DNA from 3 places in the Pectobacterium atrosepticum genome. Region 1 is predicted to be linked to each of the others. Evidence: riboswitches for the same ligand, from Rfam matches in the RefSeq annotation. Region 1 holds a riboswitch; each other region holds the start of a gene.
What was found. A riboswitch is a leader RNA that binds a small molecule or an ion and turns the genes downstream of it on or off. The one in region 1 is predicted to bind thiamine pyrophosphate.
Positions count from the first base shown of each region.

Region 2: another riboswitch for thiamine pyrophosphate. It lies ahead of thiC (phosphomethylpyrimidine synthase ThiC); the one in region 1 lies ahead of thiM (hydroxyethylthiazole kinase).
Region 3: another riboswitch for thiamine pyrophosphate. It lies ahead of thiB (thiamine ABC transporter substrate binding subunit); the one in region 1 lies ahead of thiM (hydroxyethylthiazole kinase).

Region 1 covers NZ_CP009125.1:3,499,756-3,504,323, reverse strand. Annotated here, with positions in the region: gene GZ59_RS15475 (GGDEF domain-containing protein) at 1-893, opposite strand, end outside; gene ahr (NADPH-dependent aldehyde reductase Ahr) at 1,047-2,066, opposite strand; TPP riboswitch at 2,434-2,530, shown strand; gene thiM (hydroxyethylthiazole kinase) at 2,566-3,360, shown strand; gene thiD (bifunctional hydroxymethylpyrimidine kinase/phosphomethylpyrimidine kinase) at 3,357-4,160, shown strand; gene psiE (phosphate-starvation-inducible protein PsiE) at 4,360-4,568, shown strand, end outside.
Region 2 covers NZ_CP009125.1:273,780-278,347, reverse strand. Annotated here, with positions in the region: gene nudC (NAD(+) diphosphatase) at 1-730, opposite strand, end outside; gene rsd (sigma D regulator) at 839-1,300, shown strand; TPP riboswitch at 1,423-1,560, shown strand; gene thiC (phosphomethylpyrimidine synthase ThiC) at 1,675-3,654, shown strand; gene thiE (thiamine phosphate synthase) at 3,651-4,292, shown strand; gene GZ59_RS01225 (HesA/MoeB/ThiF family protein) at 4,294-4,568, shown strand, end outside.
Region 3 covers NZ_CP009125.1:4,166,758-4,171,325, reverse strand. Annotated here, with positions in the region: gene GZ59_RS18435 (family 43 glycosylhydrolase) at 1-88, shown strand, start outside; gene thiQ (thiamine ABC transporter ATP-binding protein ThiQ) at 93-803, opposite strand; gene thiP (thiamine/thiamine pyrophosphate ABC transporter permease ThiP) at 790-2,397, opposite strand; gene thiB (thiamine ABC transporter substrate binding subunit) at 2,373-3,356, opposite strand; TPP riboswitch at 3,437-3,533, opposite strand; gene GZ59_RS18415 (LysR family transcriptional regulator) at 3,688-4,568, opposite strand, start outside.

The DNA.
Region 1 (4,568 bases):
CATTCCACTTTGCCTTTACCGGTATTTTTGGCTTGGTAAAGTGCAACATCCACGCGTTTCATAAAGTGTTCTGTGGGTTCCTGAGGTTGCTTTTTACCCGCCCCAATGCTGACAGAAAGATGATGCATATTTTTAATAATGATTTTGTTCGCATTTTTTAATACTTCTCTTGCCAGCTTCTCTGCCCGATCCTGTGTCCCGGCATACAAAATAATCGCGAATTCTTCGCCACCTATTCGGGTTGCGACCACTTCACTGTTATCAAAACGGGAAAGGATATGGCCGAACTTACTTAATATTTCATCACCTTTCGTATGCCCATATTTGTCATTGATGACTTTGAAATTATCGATGTCGATAATAAATAAATAGGGCGTTTTCGCTTCGGGTTTTTTTAATTCATTAATAAAAAACCGGCGGTTAGGGAGCTGCGTGAGTTCATCGCTGAATGACTGTATTCTGGCTTCAACATACTTATTATTGATTTGCTGTATCAGGGTATAGACACCGAATCCGACGCCAAACATACCAATAATTCTCAGCATATCCTCAACATAATACCCAACTAGTTTGGGCTGATAGATAAACTCATCCATGAAGTCAAACGTGGCTGAGCATATCCAGACATGTAGTCCGAGTCGAATAGATAAAGCTGAGGTATGGTTAAGTGATATTTTACTGGTACACGACAAAATAAAAAAAAGAAAAACCAGTGCAATCAAATCGGTATAAGACCCTGGATTATTGTGCAACTGCTCCTGAAAGTCGCGGTGCTTGAAGAACAGGAGATTAAATATAATGATTAACACAGACAATAAAAGGGCAAGCCTTACTGACGAGGACGCCTTCTTATTTTTATCGATAAAATCATGGTCATACTCTTTAAAAGGCATTGCGGATCTCCTCTTGTATCACCTTTCAATCCTATCATGAAACCTGTTGAATACATTCAGTAGCGTGGTGCCGAGCGGTGTTGCCAAGAGAATGACGTTAATCTGACTCATGTGCAAAAAGCAGACGCCCGATCGCTCAGGCGTCTTTACCGATTAAAAATCAGCTTTCAGTACAACGCGATAACGGGCTTTGCCGTCACGTACGTGCTGGATAGCATCGTTGATTTTCGACATTGGGAACAGTTCCGTCTGTGGCTTCACGTTGGCACGTGCGGAGAGCTTCATCAGAGAACGCAGCTCATGCGGTGAGCCAGTAGAAGAACCAGAAACGCTGCGGTCGCCCGCGATGAGCGTAAAGGCTGGAACGCTAAATGGCTTCATTACTGCGCCGACGGTATGGAACTTCCCGTTGTAGGCGAGCGCGTTGAAGTAGGGTTGCCATTCCAGATCGACGCTCACGGTGTTGATGATCAGATCGAACTGGCCTGCCAGTGCGGTCAGCGCCTGCGGATCGCGACTGTTGACGACTTTATCGGCACCCATCGCCAACACTTCCTGCTCTTTGGACGGGTTTGAGCTGAACGCCGTGACCTCACAGCCCATCGCATGCAGGAGCTTAATCGCAATATGCCCCAGACCGCCGATACCGATCACGCCGACGCGGCTGGTCGCAGTGACATGGTGCATTAACAGCGGTTTGAAGACGGTGATGCCGCCGCACAGTAGCGGACCCGCCGATTCGATATCAATGGAATCAGGAAGCGGGATAGCCCATTGCCAGTTCGCTCGGATCTTATCGGCAAAACCGCCTTTGTTCAGAATCGTTGGCACGCTGCCTTGCTGACAGTTGGTTTGGCTGCCGCTGATACAGGCATCGCAGTGCCCACAGCTGCGTGCCGTCCAGCCAATGCCGACGCGCTGACCAATCTTTAATCCTTTGTTCTTCGCCGCGTCACCCAACGCGTGCACACGACCAATTACTTCATGCCCGGCAACCAGCGGATAGCTCGACATTCCCCATTCGTTATCGATCATCGAGAGATCGGAATGGCACACGCCGCAGTAATCAACCACGACTTCGACATCTTCCGCCTGCAGTTCACCCGCATCAAACTCATACAACTCCAGCGCTGCGCCTGCTTCCGGTGCGGCATAACTCTTGATTATCGTCATCACAATTTCCTCAGTATGGGTTTGATTAACCAGTCTAAAGGGTTATGACGTTTTTCTCTATGTCACAACGTGCCTGTGGTTTTTCATTTTGTGTCAACGCCGGAGTAGAGCGGGCTAGCGCTTGCTTTACGGGGGGCACTTACTTATGCTGCAAAGCGTAAGATCCTATCCCATTAGGGCTATTTCGTTTGCCATTTTGAACCTGGGCAGTGCTCGCACAAACGCAATTGCGTTTGAACGCCCCTTGGGGCGGCCCGAAGGGTGAGTGTAGCGAATAATCCTCACGTACTACGTGTACGCTCCGGTTTCTGCGCGCTGTCCGCGTCCAAACTGGCTGCACCAATAACGCCTACTGGGATGGCTCTAAGTACATGACTCGGGGTGCCCTTCTTTGTGAAGGCTGAGAAATACCCGTACCACCTGATCTGGATAATGCCAGCGTAGGGAAGTCACGGTATCCCACCGGTTGCCGCCTTCTTCCACGCCGGTTGGGAGACCTATGAACACGCAACCCGCCGACTTTTCTGCCGCTCAGGCAGCAACATCACTTACCCAATTTCGTTCTGCTGCTCCGCTGGTGCACTGCTTGACCAACGATGTGGTGCAATCTTTTACTGCTAATGTGCTGTTGGCACTGAATGCGTCGCCTGCAATGGTAGTCGATCCTGAAGAAGCTGCGCAGTTCAGCGCGGTGGCGGATGCGCTGCTGATTAATGTCGGGACGCTAGAGCGTACGCGCGCTGAAGCGATGCGTGCGGCCGTAAACAGCGCACATCAGGCGGGTACGCCGTGGGTGCTCGATCCGGTTGCCGTAGGCGGTTTAACCTTTCGTACTGAATTTTGCCGAGAATTGCTGACATGGAAACCAGCGGCGATTCGCGGTAATGCGTCTGAAATCATGGTGCTTGCTGGGTTAGCTGCACAAGGACGGGGCGTGGATAGTGCTGATGATTCACTGGTAGCACTCCCTGCAGCGCGAGAGTTAGCTCGGCAGGTGGGGACGATTGTTGCGGTGACCGGCGCGGTGGATTATGTCACGGACGGTGAGCGTGATATCGCGGTAACCGGCGGCGATAGCATGATGACGCGCGTGGTCGGTACGGGCTGCGCACTGTCGGCGGTGGTCGCGGGGTTTTCTTCTCTGGAAGGTGACCGCTTATCCCACGTGGCGGCAGCATGCTATGTCATGGCATTAGCGGGGCAGCAGGCGGCTTCAGTGTCACAAGGCACAGGAAGTTTTATCCCTAATTTCCTCGATCGACTCTATACCCTACGCGCGGAGGAGCTGGCATGAAGCGTATCAATGCGTTGACGATTGCGGGTACCGATCCGAGCGGTGGGGCGGGTATTCAGGCGGATTTAAAAGCGTTTTCCGCGTTGGGCGCTTATGGCACGTCGGTCATTACCGCACTGGTGGCACAAAATACGCGTGGCGTGCAGTCCGTCTACCGGATTGAACCGGATTTTGTCGCAGCGCAGTTAGATTCCGTGCTGAGTGATGTGCGTATCGATAGCGCCAAGATTGGGATGCTGGCGCAGACTGATATTGTCGAAACTGTTGCTGAACGCCTGCGCCATTACGCCGTGCCTTTCGTGGTGCTGGACACCGTTATGTTGGCGAAAAGTGGCGATCCGCTACTCGCGCCGGAGGCGGTAGAATCGATCCGTCGTGAGCTGCTGCCGCTGGTTTCTCTGATTACGCCCAACCTGCCGGAAGCCGCAGCGCTGCTGAATACGTCACCCGCCGCTAACGAGCGGGAAATGCGTGAGCAGGGGGAAGCGCTGCTGGCGATGGGTTGTCAGGCGGTGTTGATGAAAGGCGGTCACCTTAGTGAAGCGGAAAGTCCGGACTGGCTGTTCAGTCGACAGGATGAACCGCAGCGCTTTAGCTCCCCGCGCGTGAATACGCGTCATACGCACGGCACTGGCTGCACGCTTTCTGCCGCGCTGGCGGCACTGCGGCCACGTCACGATAGCTGGGGCGAGACGGTTAAGGTGGCGAAGGCGTATTTACAGCAGGCGTTACAGCAGGCCGACACGCTGGAGGTCGGGCACGGAATCGGCCCTGTTCATCACTTCCATCACTGGTGGTGAGCCCTAAATAATTCGAGCTGCGGCTTTCCTATCGTTTGACGTATGACGGGTATAAGTAAATCGACTTGTACTTTGCGCGACATCTTTGTCAGTAATTTCAAACTAAATTAAGCGTATTTCGGCGTGACAGTGCGAGTGTGTCCGGTTATTTTGCTCTGAAATCTTGGCGTTAATATGAAATAGGGTGTGGGGATAACATATGGCAGGTTCTGCTCGCAGTGCGATGGCTGCCAAGGCGCTTCAGACGATACTCAATATCGGCCTGTTGGCGCTGGCAACCATTCTGGTGATTTTTTTAGTTAAGGAAACGTTTCATCTGGCGAAGGTGTTGTTGATCTCCAGCGAGAAAGATTCCTCCTATCAGCTGATAGAAGGCATCGTGATCTATTTCCTTTATTTTGAGTTTAT
Region 2 (4,568 bases), 1.8 Mb from region 1:
GCCGACGCGCCACGGTGCCCGGCGGAGGCAACTGAGGGAGTTGGTCATAGCGGAACCAGCCTGCGTCACGCAGCTCTTTCGGATCGTGCTTGATGTCTCCACCCGCATAATCGGCCATAAACGCCATCATCAGAGAATGAGGGAATGGCCAAGGCTGCGAACTCACGTAACGCAGATTTTTTATCTGGATTTGGCTCTCTTCCATTACCTCACGCACGACCGTTTGCTCCAGCGTTTCGCCTACTTCTACAAACCCAGCCAGCACGGTGTACATGTTTCCGCGATGTCGATTGTGCTGCGCCAGCAAAATTTCCTCGCCACGGCGAATCGCGACGATGATGCAAGGCGCGATCTGCGGGTAATAACGCTCTTTGCAGTGATGACATAAGCACGCCAGCTCCGTTTTACTCCGCACCATTTCATGCCCGCAGTAACCGCAAAAACGATGAGATCGATAGAACTCAGCCAGCTGTACGCCTCGCCCCGCTAGTTGGAATAAACCCACGTCCTGATCGAGCAGTTGGCGAACCGATGCCATATCAGTATCCCGACCCTGACACACCAGCCAGGCAAGCTGCCCTTGCCATTCACCGATTTGACGAGCTGTTTTCCCCTGTAACGACCACTCTGTAGCCGTTCCGAGTGGCAATTCTCCTTGAGGCATCCAGATTTGTACCGCATCGCTAACGACCCACCAGCCGGTTTCATCACCTTTTAGCGTCTGTTCCATATCTTTTTATTGCTCCACTGCCACTTCACTGGCATTTTACATTCAGAGTGATTACATAAGTTTTATAACTGGGATTTCAGTTAGTTCTTACCGTTCACGGAGTCAACAATGCTAAACCAGCTACAAAGTCTGACTGAATACGTTGGTGGCAATAATGCGTTAATCGACCAATGGCTACAAGCGCGTAAGCAGCTTCTGGTGGCTTACTATCATCTGGTTGGCATCAAGCCGAATAAGGAAGCGCTTTCTCTTTTGGATGAAGAGGCATTGGATAATTTTTGCCAGAATCTGGTGGACTATCTTTCAACAGGCCACTTTCATTTATATGAAAAAATGCTGCATGAAGCAGCGACCCACAGCGAACAAGTATTAGCACTTTCCACCCAGCTCGACTTCGCCCTGCAAAATAACACGCAGCAAATCATGACGTTTTACGATAGCCACCTGGCGGCCGCCATCGACCACGATAACTGCATCGAATTCCAGCAGGCACTTTCCAGCGTCGGCGAAGCATTAGAAGAGCGTTTTACGTTAGAAGACAACATGATCAAGCAGGTTTACGATAACTAGCCATCATTTGACGTTATTTAAGACCATCATCACACGCTGTACAGGTAAAATCGGCACGCTTTGACATCCGCGTTTTGCCGTCATACAGTGTAGGGGTTTTATTCGCCCGTTTAAGAGACGGGCAAATCTTGTCGGAGTGCCTAGCGTGCTTGTGTTTCGTTTTTACGGAACCTATGAGCGCACAGGCTGAGACCGTTAATTCGGGATCCGCGGAACCTGATCGGGTTAATACCTGCGAAGGGAACAAGAGTAATGCACCTCATTGAGCCCAAGGCTGTGTATTTCTACATACCTACCCTGATGCTTAATATCATTATTACTCCCTCCGGGCTCCAGACAAGCAATCTTCCCTTTACGCATTACAGGAACTTGCTATGTCTACAGAACCATTGTCTATCAACCCCTTGTCTGCAACACAAGAGCCATCCACATCGTCAAAACCAAGTCGCCGTGAACAGCGTGCTGCCGCTCAGCGGTTTATTGAAACTTTACAGGGAACCGCCTTTCCCAATTCAAAACGTATTTACCTTGCGGGCTCGCGTGACGACATCGCCGTACCGATGCGGGAGATTCAGCTCAGCCCGACGCTACTCGGCGGCAGCAAAGACGATCCCCAATACGAACCCAATGAGCCGATCCCGGTTTATGATACATCAGGGCCTTATGGCGACCCCGCCGCGCAACCCGATGTCCGCGTTGGGTTAGCGAAGCTGCGTGCCAGTTGGATTGCAGAACGTCACGACACCGAAGCGTTATCCGGCGTCAGCTCCGATTTCACCCAACAGCGCATGGCGGATGCTGGTCTGGATCATCTGCGCTTCGAACATTTGCCACGACCGCTGTGTGCCAAAACAGGCAAACGCGTCACCCAGCTTCACTATGCGCGACAGGGCATGATTACCCCCGAAATGGAATTTATCGCTATTCGCGAAAATATGGGACGCGAGCGCATTCGCGGCGAAGTTCTGCGCCAACAGCATCCGGGCCAAAGTTTCGGTGCCCTCCTGCCGGAAAACATCACGCCGGAATTCGTCCGTCAGGAAGTGGCTGCCGGGCGCGCTATTATTCCCTCAAACATCAATCACCCAGAATCGGAACCGATGATTATCGGCCGCAATTTTCTGGTGAAAGTTAACGCCAATATTGGTAACTCCGCCGTGACGTCCTCCATCGAAGAAGAGGTGGAAAAGCTGGTCTGGTCTACCCGTTGGGGCGCGGATACGGTGATGGATCTCTCGACCGGACGCTATATTCACGAGACTCGCGAGTGGATTCTGCGTAACAGTCCGGTGCCAATCGGGACAGTGCCAATCTATCAGGCGCTGGAGAAAGTGAACGGCGTGGCGGAAAACCTGAACTGGGAAATGTTCCGCGATACGCTACTGGAACAGGCCGAGCAAGGGGTGGACTATTTCACCATCCATGCTGGCGTGCTGTTGCGCTACGTCCCGATGACGGCCAAACGCCTGACCGGCATCGTCTCGCGCGGGGGTTCCATCATGGCGAAGTGGTGCCTGTCGCATCACAAAGAGAGCTTCCTGTACGAACACTTCCGCGAAATCTGTGAAATCTGCGCCGCTTATGATGTCGCGCTGTCGCTGGGTGACGGCTTACGCCCAGGCTCCATTCAGGATGCCAATGACGAAGCGCAGTTTGCCGAGCTGCATACACTGGGTGAGCTAACCAAAATTGCCTGGGAATACGACGTACAGGTAATGATCGAAGGCCCCGGGCACGTTCCGATGCAGATGATCCGCCGCAACATGACCGAAGAGCTGGAGCACTGTCACGAAGCGCCGTTCTACACACTCGGCCCGCTAACCACAGATATTGCACCGGGTTACGATCACTTTACCTCTGGCATCGGTGCCGCCATGATCGGCTGGTTCGGTTGTGCGATGCTCTGTTACGTGACACCGAAAGAGCATCTCGGCTTGCCGAACAAAGAAGACGTCAAGCAAGGGCTGATTACCTACAAGATCGCCGCCCACGCGGCCGATCTTGCGAAGGGTCACCCCGGCGCTCAAATCCGTGATAACGCCATGTCTAAAGCGCGCTTCGAATTCCGTTGGGAAGATCAGTTCAATCTGGCACTCGATCCGCAAACGGCACGCGCCTACCACGATGAAACGTTGCCGCAAGAATCCGGTAAAGTCGCCCACTTCTGTTCCATGTGCGGTCCTAAATTCTGTTCGATGAAAATCTCACAGGAAGTGCGCGATTACGCCGCGAAACAGGAAACGGAAGCCAAACCGATTGAAATTGGCATGGCTGAGATGTCGCAGGAATTCCGCTCTCGTGGCAGCGAGCTTTATCACAGCGCCACCAGCCTACAAGCCGAGGAAAGCAAATGACGGACTCGACGCCTTTTGCCCCAACGGCACAGCGGCTGGGGCTCTATCCTGTTGTCGATAGCGTGGAGTGGATCGAACGCCTGCTCGGTGTCGGGGTGAAAACGATCCAGCTAAGAATCAAAGATCGGTCAGATGAACAAGCCGAAACCGATGTGATCCAAGCGATCGCATTGGGTAGTCGCTATCAGGCTCAGCTCTTCATCAATGACTACTGGACATTGGCAGTAAAGCATCAGGCGTATGGCGTACATCTGGGTCAGGAAGATCTGGATACAGCCGATCTGGCTGCGATTAAAAAAGCCGGCCTGCGCTTAGGCGTCTCTACGCACTACGATCGTGAACTGGCGCGTGCAGTAGCAATAAACCCGTCCTACATCGCACTCGGGCATATTTTCCCCACGCAGACCAAAGATATGCCTTCTGCGCCGCAGGGGTTGGCCGAACTGACCCGACACATCGCCGATCTGCAAGGCCGTTTTCCCACGGTGGCAATCGGTGGGATCAGCATCGACAGAGTGCCTGCGGTGCTGGCAACGGGCGTCGGCAGCATTGCCGTCGTCAGCGCCATTACTCAGGCACCAGACTGGCGGCAAGCCACGGCGACGCTGCTCAAGATGATTGAGGGACGGGAGGCATGAAATGGTAACTAATCACCCTCCAACGCCTGCGGGACTGAGCGATAGCGAGTTCATGCGCTACAGCCGTCAACTGATGCTGGAAGATATTGGCCCGGAAGGTCAGGAGAAGCTCAAAGCTGCCCGCGTTCTGCTGGTAGGGCTAGGTGGACTGGGCTCGCCCGCCTCACTCTATCTTGCCGCCGCAGGAGTCGGCACGCTACTGCTTGCCGACGATGACTCGCTGCATATCAGCAACCTGCAACGCCAGATTCTGTATCGCACCAGCGAAACCGACCA
Region 3 (4,568 bases), 670 kb from region 1:
TGACTTCCTCAGCTTGCGGCCAGCGTTATATGCGTCGGGCGAAGGCGAGGTCACGTTCAGTAACCTGCGCTATCAGGCTTTACCTTAACTCTTTAATCGGAAGACGGGCGTGAAATTCCCAGGATGGCGGCAGCATCGGCGCTGCCATCCTGTAACGCCTGAGTCGGCCCATCATAATAAATCTGCCCGTCCACGATCAGTACCGTACGTTTTGCGATCCGCATGGCATCATCCAGATTGTGGGACACCATCAATAGCGTGAATTGGCGCTCCTCACACACGCTTTCAACCAGATCGAGCATCTCCTGACGTAGTGCGGGATCGAGTGCCGAGAAAGGTTCATCCAACAGCAGAATTGGCTGGTGACGCACCAGACAGCGTGCTAATGCCGCGCGCTGACGCTGTCCACCGGACACCTGCGAGGGCAGACGATCAAGAAGATCGGTTAATCCGACCCTGTCAGCAATCTGCCGCAGCGTTTCACGCTGTGCGGCATTGAGCCGCAGGCCGGGGTGCAACCCCAGCGCGATGTTCTGCCCAATCGTCAGGTGAGGAAACAGGTTATTTTCCTGAAACAGAATCGAAACCGGCCGTTTGGCGGGGGGCGTCTCGCGGTGAGATTCACCGTTAAGCCTCAGTTCGCCGCTGTCTGCCATCAGGAAACCCGCCACCAGATTTAACAGCGTGCTTTTTCCCGCACCGCTGGGGCCGAGGATAGCGATGCGCTCTCCCGGTTTGACGTGAAAATCAAAACGCATGGGTAAGTGCTGATAGAAGTAGGTTAATTTCTCAAGCGCGATCATGACGGCCTGCCAGTTTCTCAATCAGGGTAAATAACATAAAGCACAGCAGCATCAACAACAGTGCCGTGACTGCGCCGTCGGCGCTGCGATAGGAGCCAATTTGTTGGTACAGATAGAACGGCAGCGTGCGGAATTGCTCATTGCCAAATAGCGCGATAACGCCGAAATCCCCGATCGACAGCACACAGGCAAAGGCTAACGCTTGCGCGAGCGGCTGTTTCAGCGCGACGAGTTCGATCAACTTCAATCGCTGCCAGCCGCGAATATCCAGTGAAGTACAGAGCCGGTTGTAGCGCTCGGCAACGTCCAACATGGGGTTTTCCAGCACCTTAATGGCATACGGAATTGCCATCAGCGCATTCGTGAATACGACCAGCACATAGGGGGATTGCGGCAACCCGATGCTGTTATTCAGCAGCAGGAAAAAACCCGTTGCCAGCACAATACCCGGCATGGCGAGGATGAGCATACCGCTCAGATTCATCAACTGCCCGTAGAGTGGCTTCTGGCGTAACTTGAGCTCGCGGCTGCTCCAAAGCAGCATCATGGTCAGCACCAGACACAGCAATCCTGCGCTTAAGGCAATACGTAGCGAAGTAAACAGCGTTTGCCAGAGCACAGGCTGTTGCAGCACGGAAACCAATGAGCGGTTCACGCCATCAACCACCACGGCCAGCAAGGGGGGAACAACCAGCAGCAACAGCGCACCGATCAGAAGGCCGTCAGTGAGGCGGCTTAAGGCGCTATCCTGCGGGTTACGCCAGGCAAGCTGCTGCGTACTGCCGACAGGCAAAATACTCCCCAACCGCTGGCTCAACAGCACCAAACCGAGACAACAGACCATCTGAATTAATGCCAGCAGTGCCGCGCGTGCCGGATCGTAATCAAAGCTCAATGCCTGATAGATAGCTAGTTCAATCGTGGTCGCCTGCGGGCCACCGCCTAGCGACAGAACGGTGGCAAAACTGGCAAAGCAGAGCATAAAAATCAGCGCGCCGGTGGGTAAAATTTGCCTGCGCAGGGCAGGCCATTCCAACAGACGGAAATGCTGCCAGCTGTCCATGCCCAGATTGGCGGCTAACTGACGCTGCTCGGTGGCGATCCCTTCCAGTGACTGCAACAACAATCGGGTTGCTAGCGGCAGATTGAAAAACACATGCGCCAGCAGGATGCCTTGCAATCCATAGGGCGAAAAGGTGTATTTCAGGTCAAGCCAGCCCAGCGCAGAGGCCAGCCAGCCTTGTCGGCCATACACGCTGAGCAGGCCAAAAACGGCTACCAGTACGGGCAGCACTAGCGTCATCGCGCACAGGCGTAGCAGCCAGCGGTGGCCGGGGAAGCGCCGCCGATATAGCGCTCTGGCAAGAAAAATTGCCGGAACGGTAGAAAACAGCGCAGAGAGAAAGGCCTGCCAGAAGGTAAACCGAATGACATGCCAGAGATAGCTGTCATGCCATAGCGTGCGCCACTGGCTTTCTGGTGCCTGTATCCACAGTGCGCCAAAAGCCAGTACGGCAACGGAAATTAACAGCGTGGTGGCCAGTAGCCCTGGCCACAGACGTCCGCCGATCAGTGGCTGACGGCGCGTTGCCATGCCTGAATCCACTGCGTCCTTTGATCGGCGACTTCCTGCGCGCTGAACTGCATGGCTTTTTCAGGAACCGCGAGCGTCGCGAAGCCTGCTGGCAGTTCGGTTTTCACCGCCGGATACATCCAGTTGGTGGTGGGGATCGCCTGCTGGAAGGTTGGGCTCAGGATGAACTGCATAAAGCGTTTTGCCAGCTCAGGATTTTTGCTGGAAGCCAACTGCCCGGCGATTTCAATTTGCAGGTAATGCCCTTCGCTAAAGGTGGCTGCCGCGTAGTTGTCTTTCTTCTCTTCGATGATGTGATAGGCCGGTGACGTGGTATAGCTCAGTACCAGATCGGCTTCCCCTTTCAGAAACAAACCGTAGGCTTCACTCCAGCCTTTGGTCACGGTAACGGTTTTTTTCGCTAGCTTCTGCCAAGCTTGCGGCGCATCGTTGCCGTACACTTTCTGCATCCACAGCAGCAAACCTAATCCCGGTGTGCTGGTGCGCGGGTCCTGATAGATCACTTTCCACGGCGCGTTGCTGTCCACCAGTTCATGCAGGCTTGTCGGTGGGTTCTTCAGCGTGTCTTTGTTATACACAAACGCGAAATAGCCGTAGTCGTAAGGGATGAACGTTTTATTGCTCCAGCCGCCCGGCACCGTAACGGCGCTAGTGTCCTGACCGTGTGGCGTAAACAGGCCGGTTTGCTCAGCAGCCTGCAACAGGTTGTTGTCCAGCCCCAGAATGATGTCCGCTTTGCTATTTTTGCCTTCCATACGCAGACGATTCAGCAACGATGCGCCATCCTCCAGCGCGACGAAATTCAGTTCGCACTCGCACTCTTTTTCAAACGCGGTCTTGATGACGGGGCCTGGACCCCACTCGGAAGCGAACGAGTCATAGGTATAAACGGTAAGGGCGGGCTTGGCGAAAGCGGATGCTGAGAGCAGTAACAGACAAGGCAGGCTGGTTTTCAGCACGATGGCTGAACGTTGTAATAATTGATTTAACACTTTGCACTCCTGAGAATCATAGGGTGGCAAAGGACTTCGAGGCAGCAATAAGCCGCACTCTCAAATCCCTTCGCCGGTATTAACCGGATCAGGTTCGACGGGTATCTTCTCAGCGAAAAATTCTCCGCACCCCGTTGAGAACGGCTCATTGTAAAGGGTTAAGTCGGGTAGCGAAAGGCTCTCAGTGTTCCGGCGGCGCGAACCAAGCTTATATGCACACTTGGACGCTGTGGTGTGACCGCAGTACGTGCACAATTTCGTTTAACGTAATGACCTTGGTTGTTCTGTTTGTGGACATTCACCATTTCACGGCTTCCTTCTCGATTAGCGCGGTACACCAGTCGATAAAGGCGCGGATAGCAGGCGAAAGGTGGCGGCTTTGCGGGTAGAGGATGAAAATAGGTTCAAGCGGTGATCCGATATCAGGAAGCAGCCTGACAAGATGTCCATCAGAGAGTTGCTGGCGTACCATATAGCTGGCAATGCGTAGTAGGCCCAGACCGGCTACGCCTGCGGCGACATACGCATCGGTGTCATTTACGCTGATCTGTCCTGCTCGCGGAATCGCTACGGTGTGTGCCTCATCGTGAAACCCCCAACTCGTTGAACGACCTGTCCGGCTGTGGGTATATCCCACTGCGGTATGCTCTTTGAGCGAGTCCACCGTTGTGGGGTGTCCATGCTGTTCAAGATAGCGTGGGGAAGCGCAGATATGCCACTGGAACGTACCGAGTCGCCGTGCGACCAGTCGCGATAACGGCGGTTCTCCGGTTCTGATGACACAATCGATACCTTGCTGGACAATATCCACAGTGGCATCACCCAGGTGGAAGTCCAACCTTATTCCAGGATGACGTTCACAGAAGTCGGGTAGTGCCGGGATAAGGAAATTTTTGACCAGAGAAGGTGTCGCCCCGATTCTGATCGTTCCCTGTAGTTCCTCCTTTTGCTGTGCCGTTACGCTTTCCGCCGCGTGCACATCCCGCAAGATCGCTTTGCAACTGTCGTAATAGCGCAGGCCAACATCCGTAATACTGAGTGCTCGCGTCGTTCGGTTGAGTAACCGAGCGCCGAGATGTGATTCGAGTTCTTTGATGCTACGGGTGACGGTGGATGGCAGAACATGCAGGGTTTCCGCCGCTTTTTTGAAACTACCCGCATCGACCACACGGATAAATG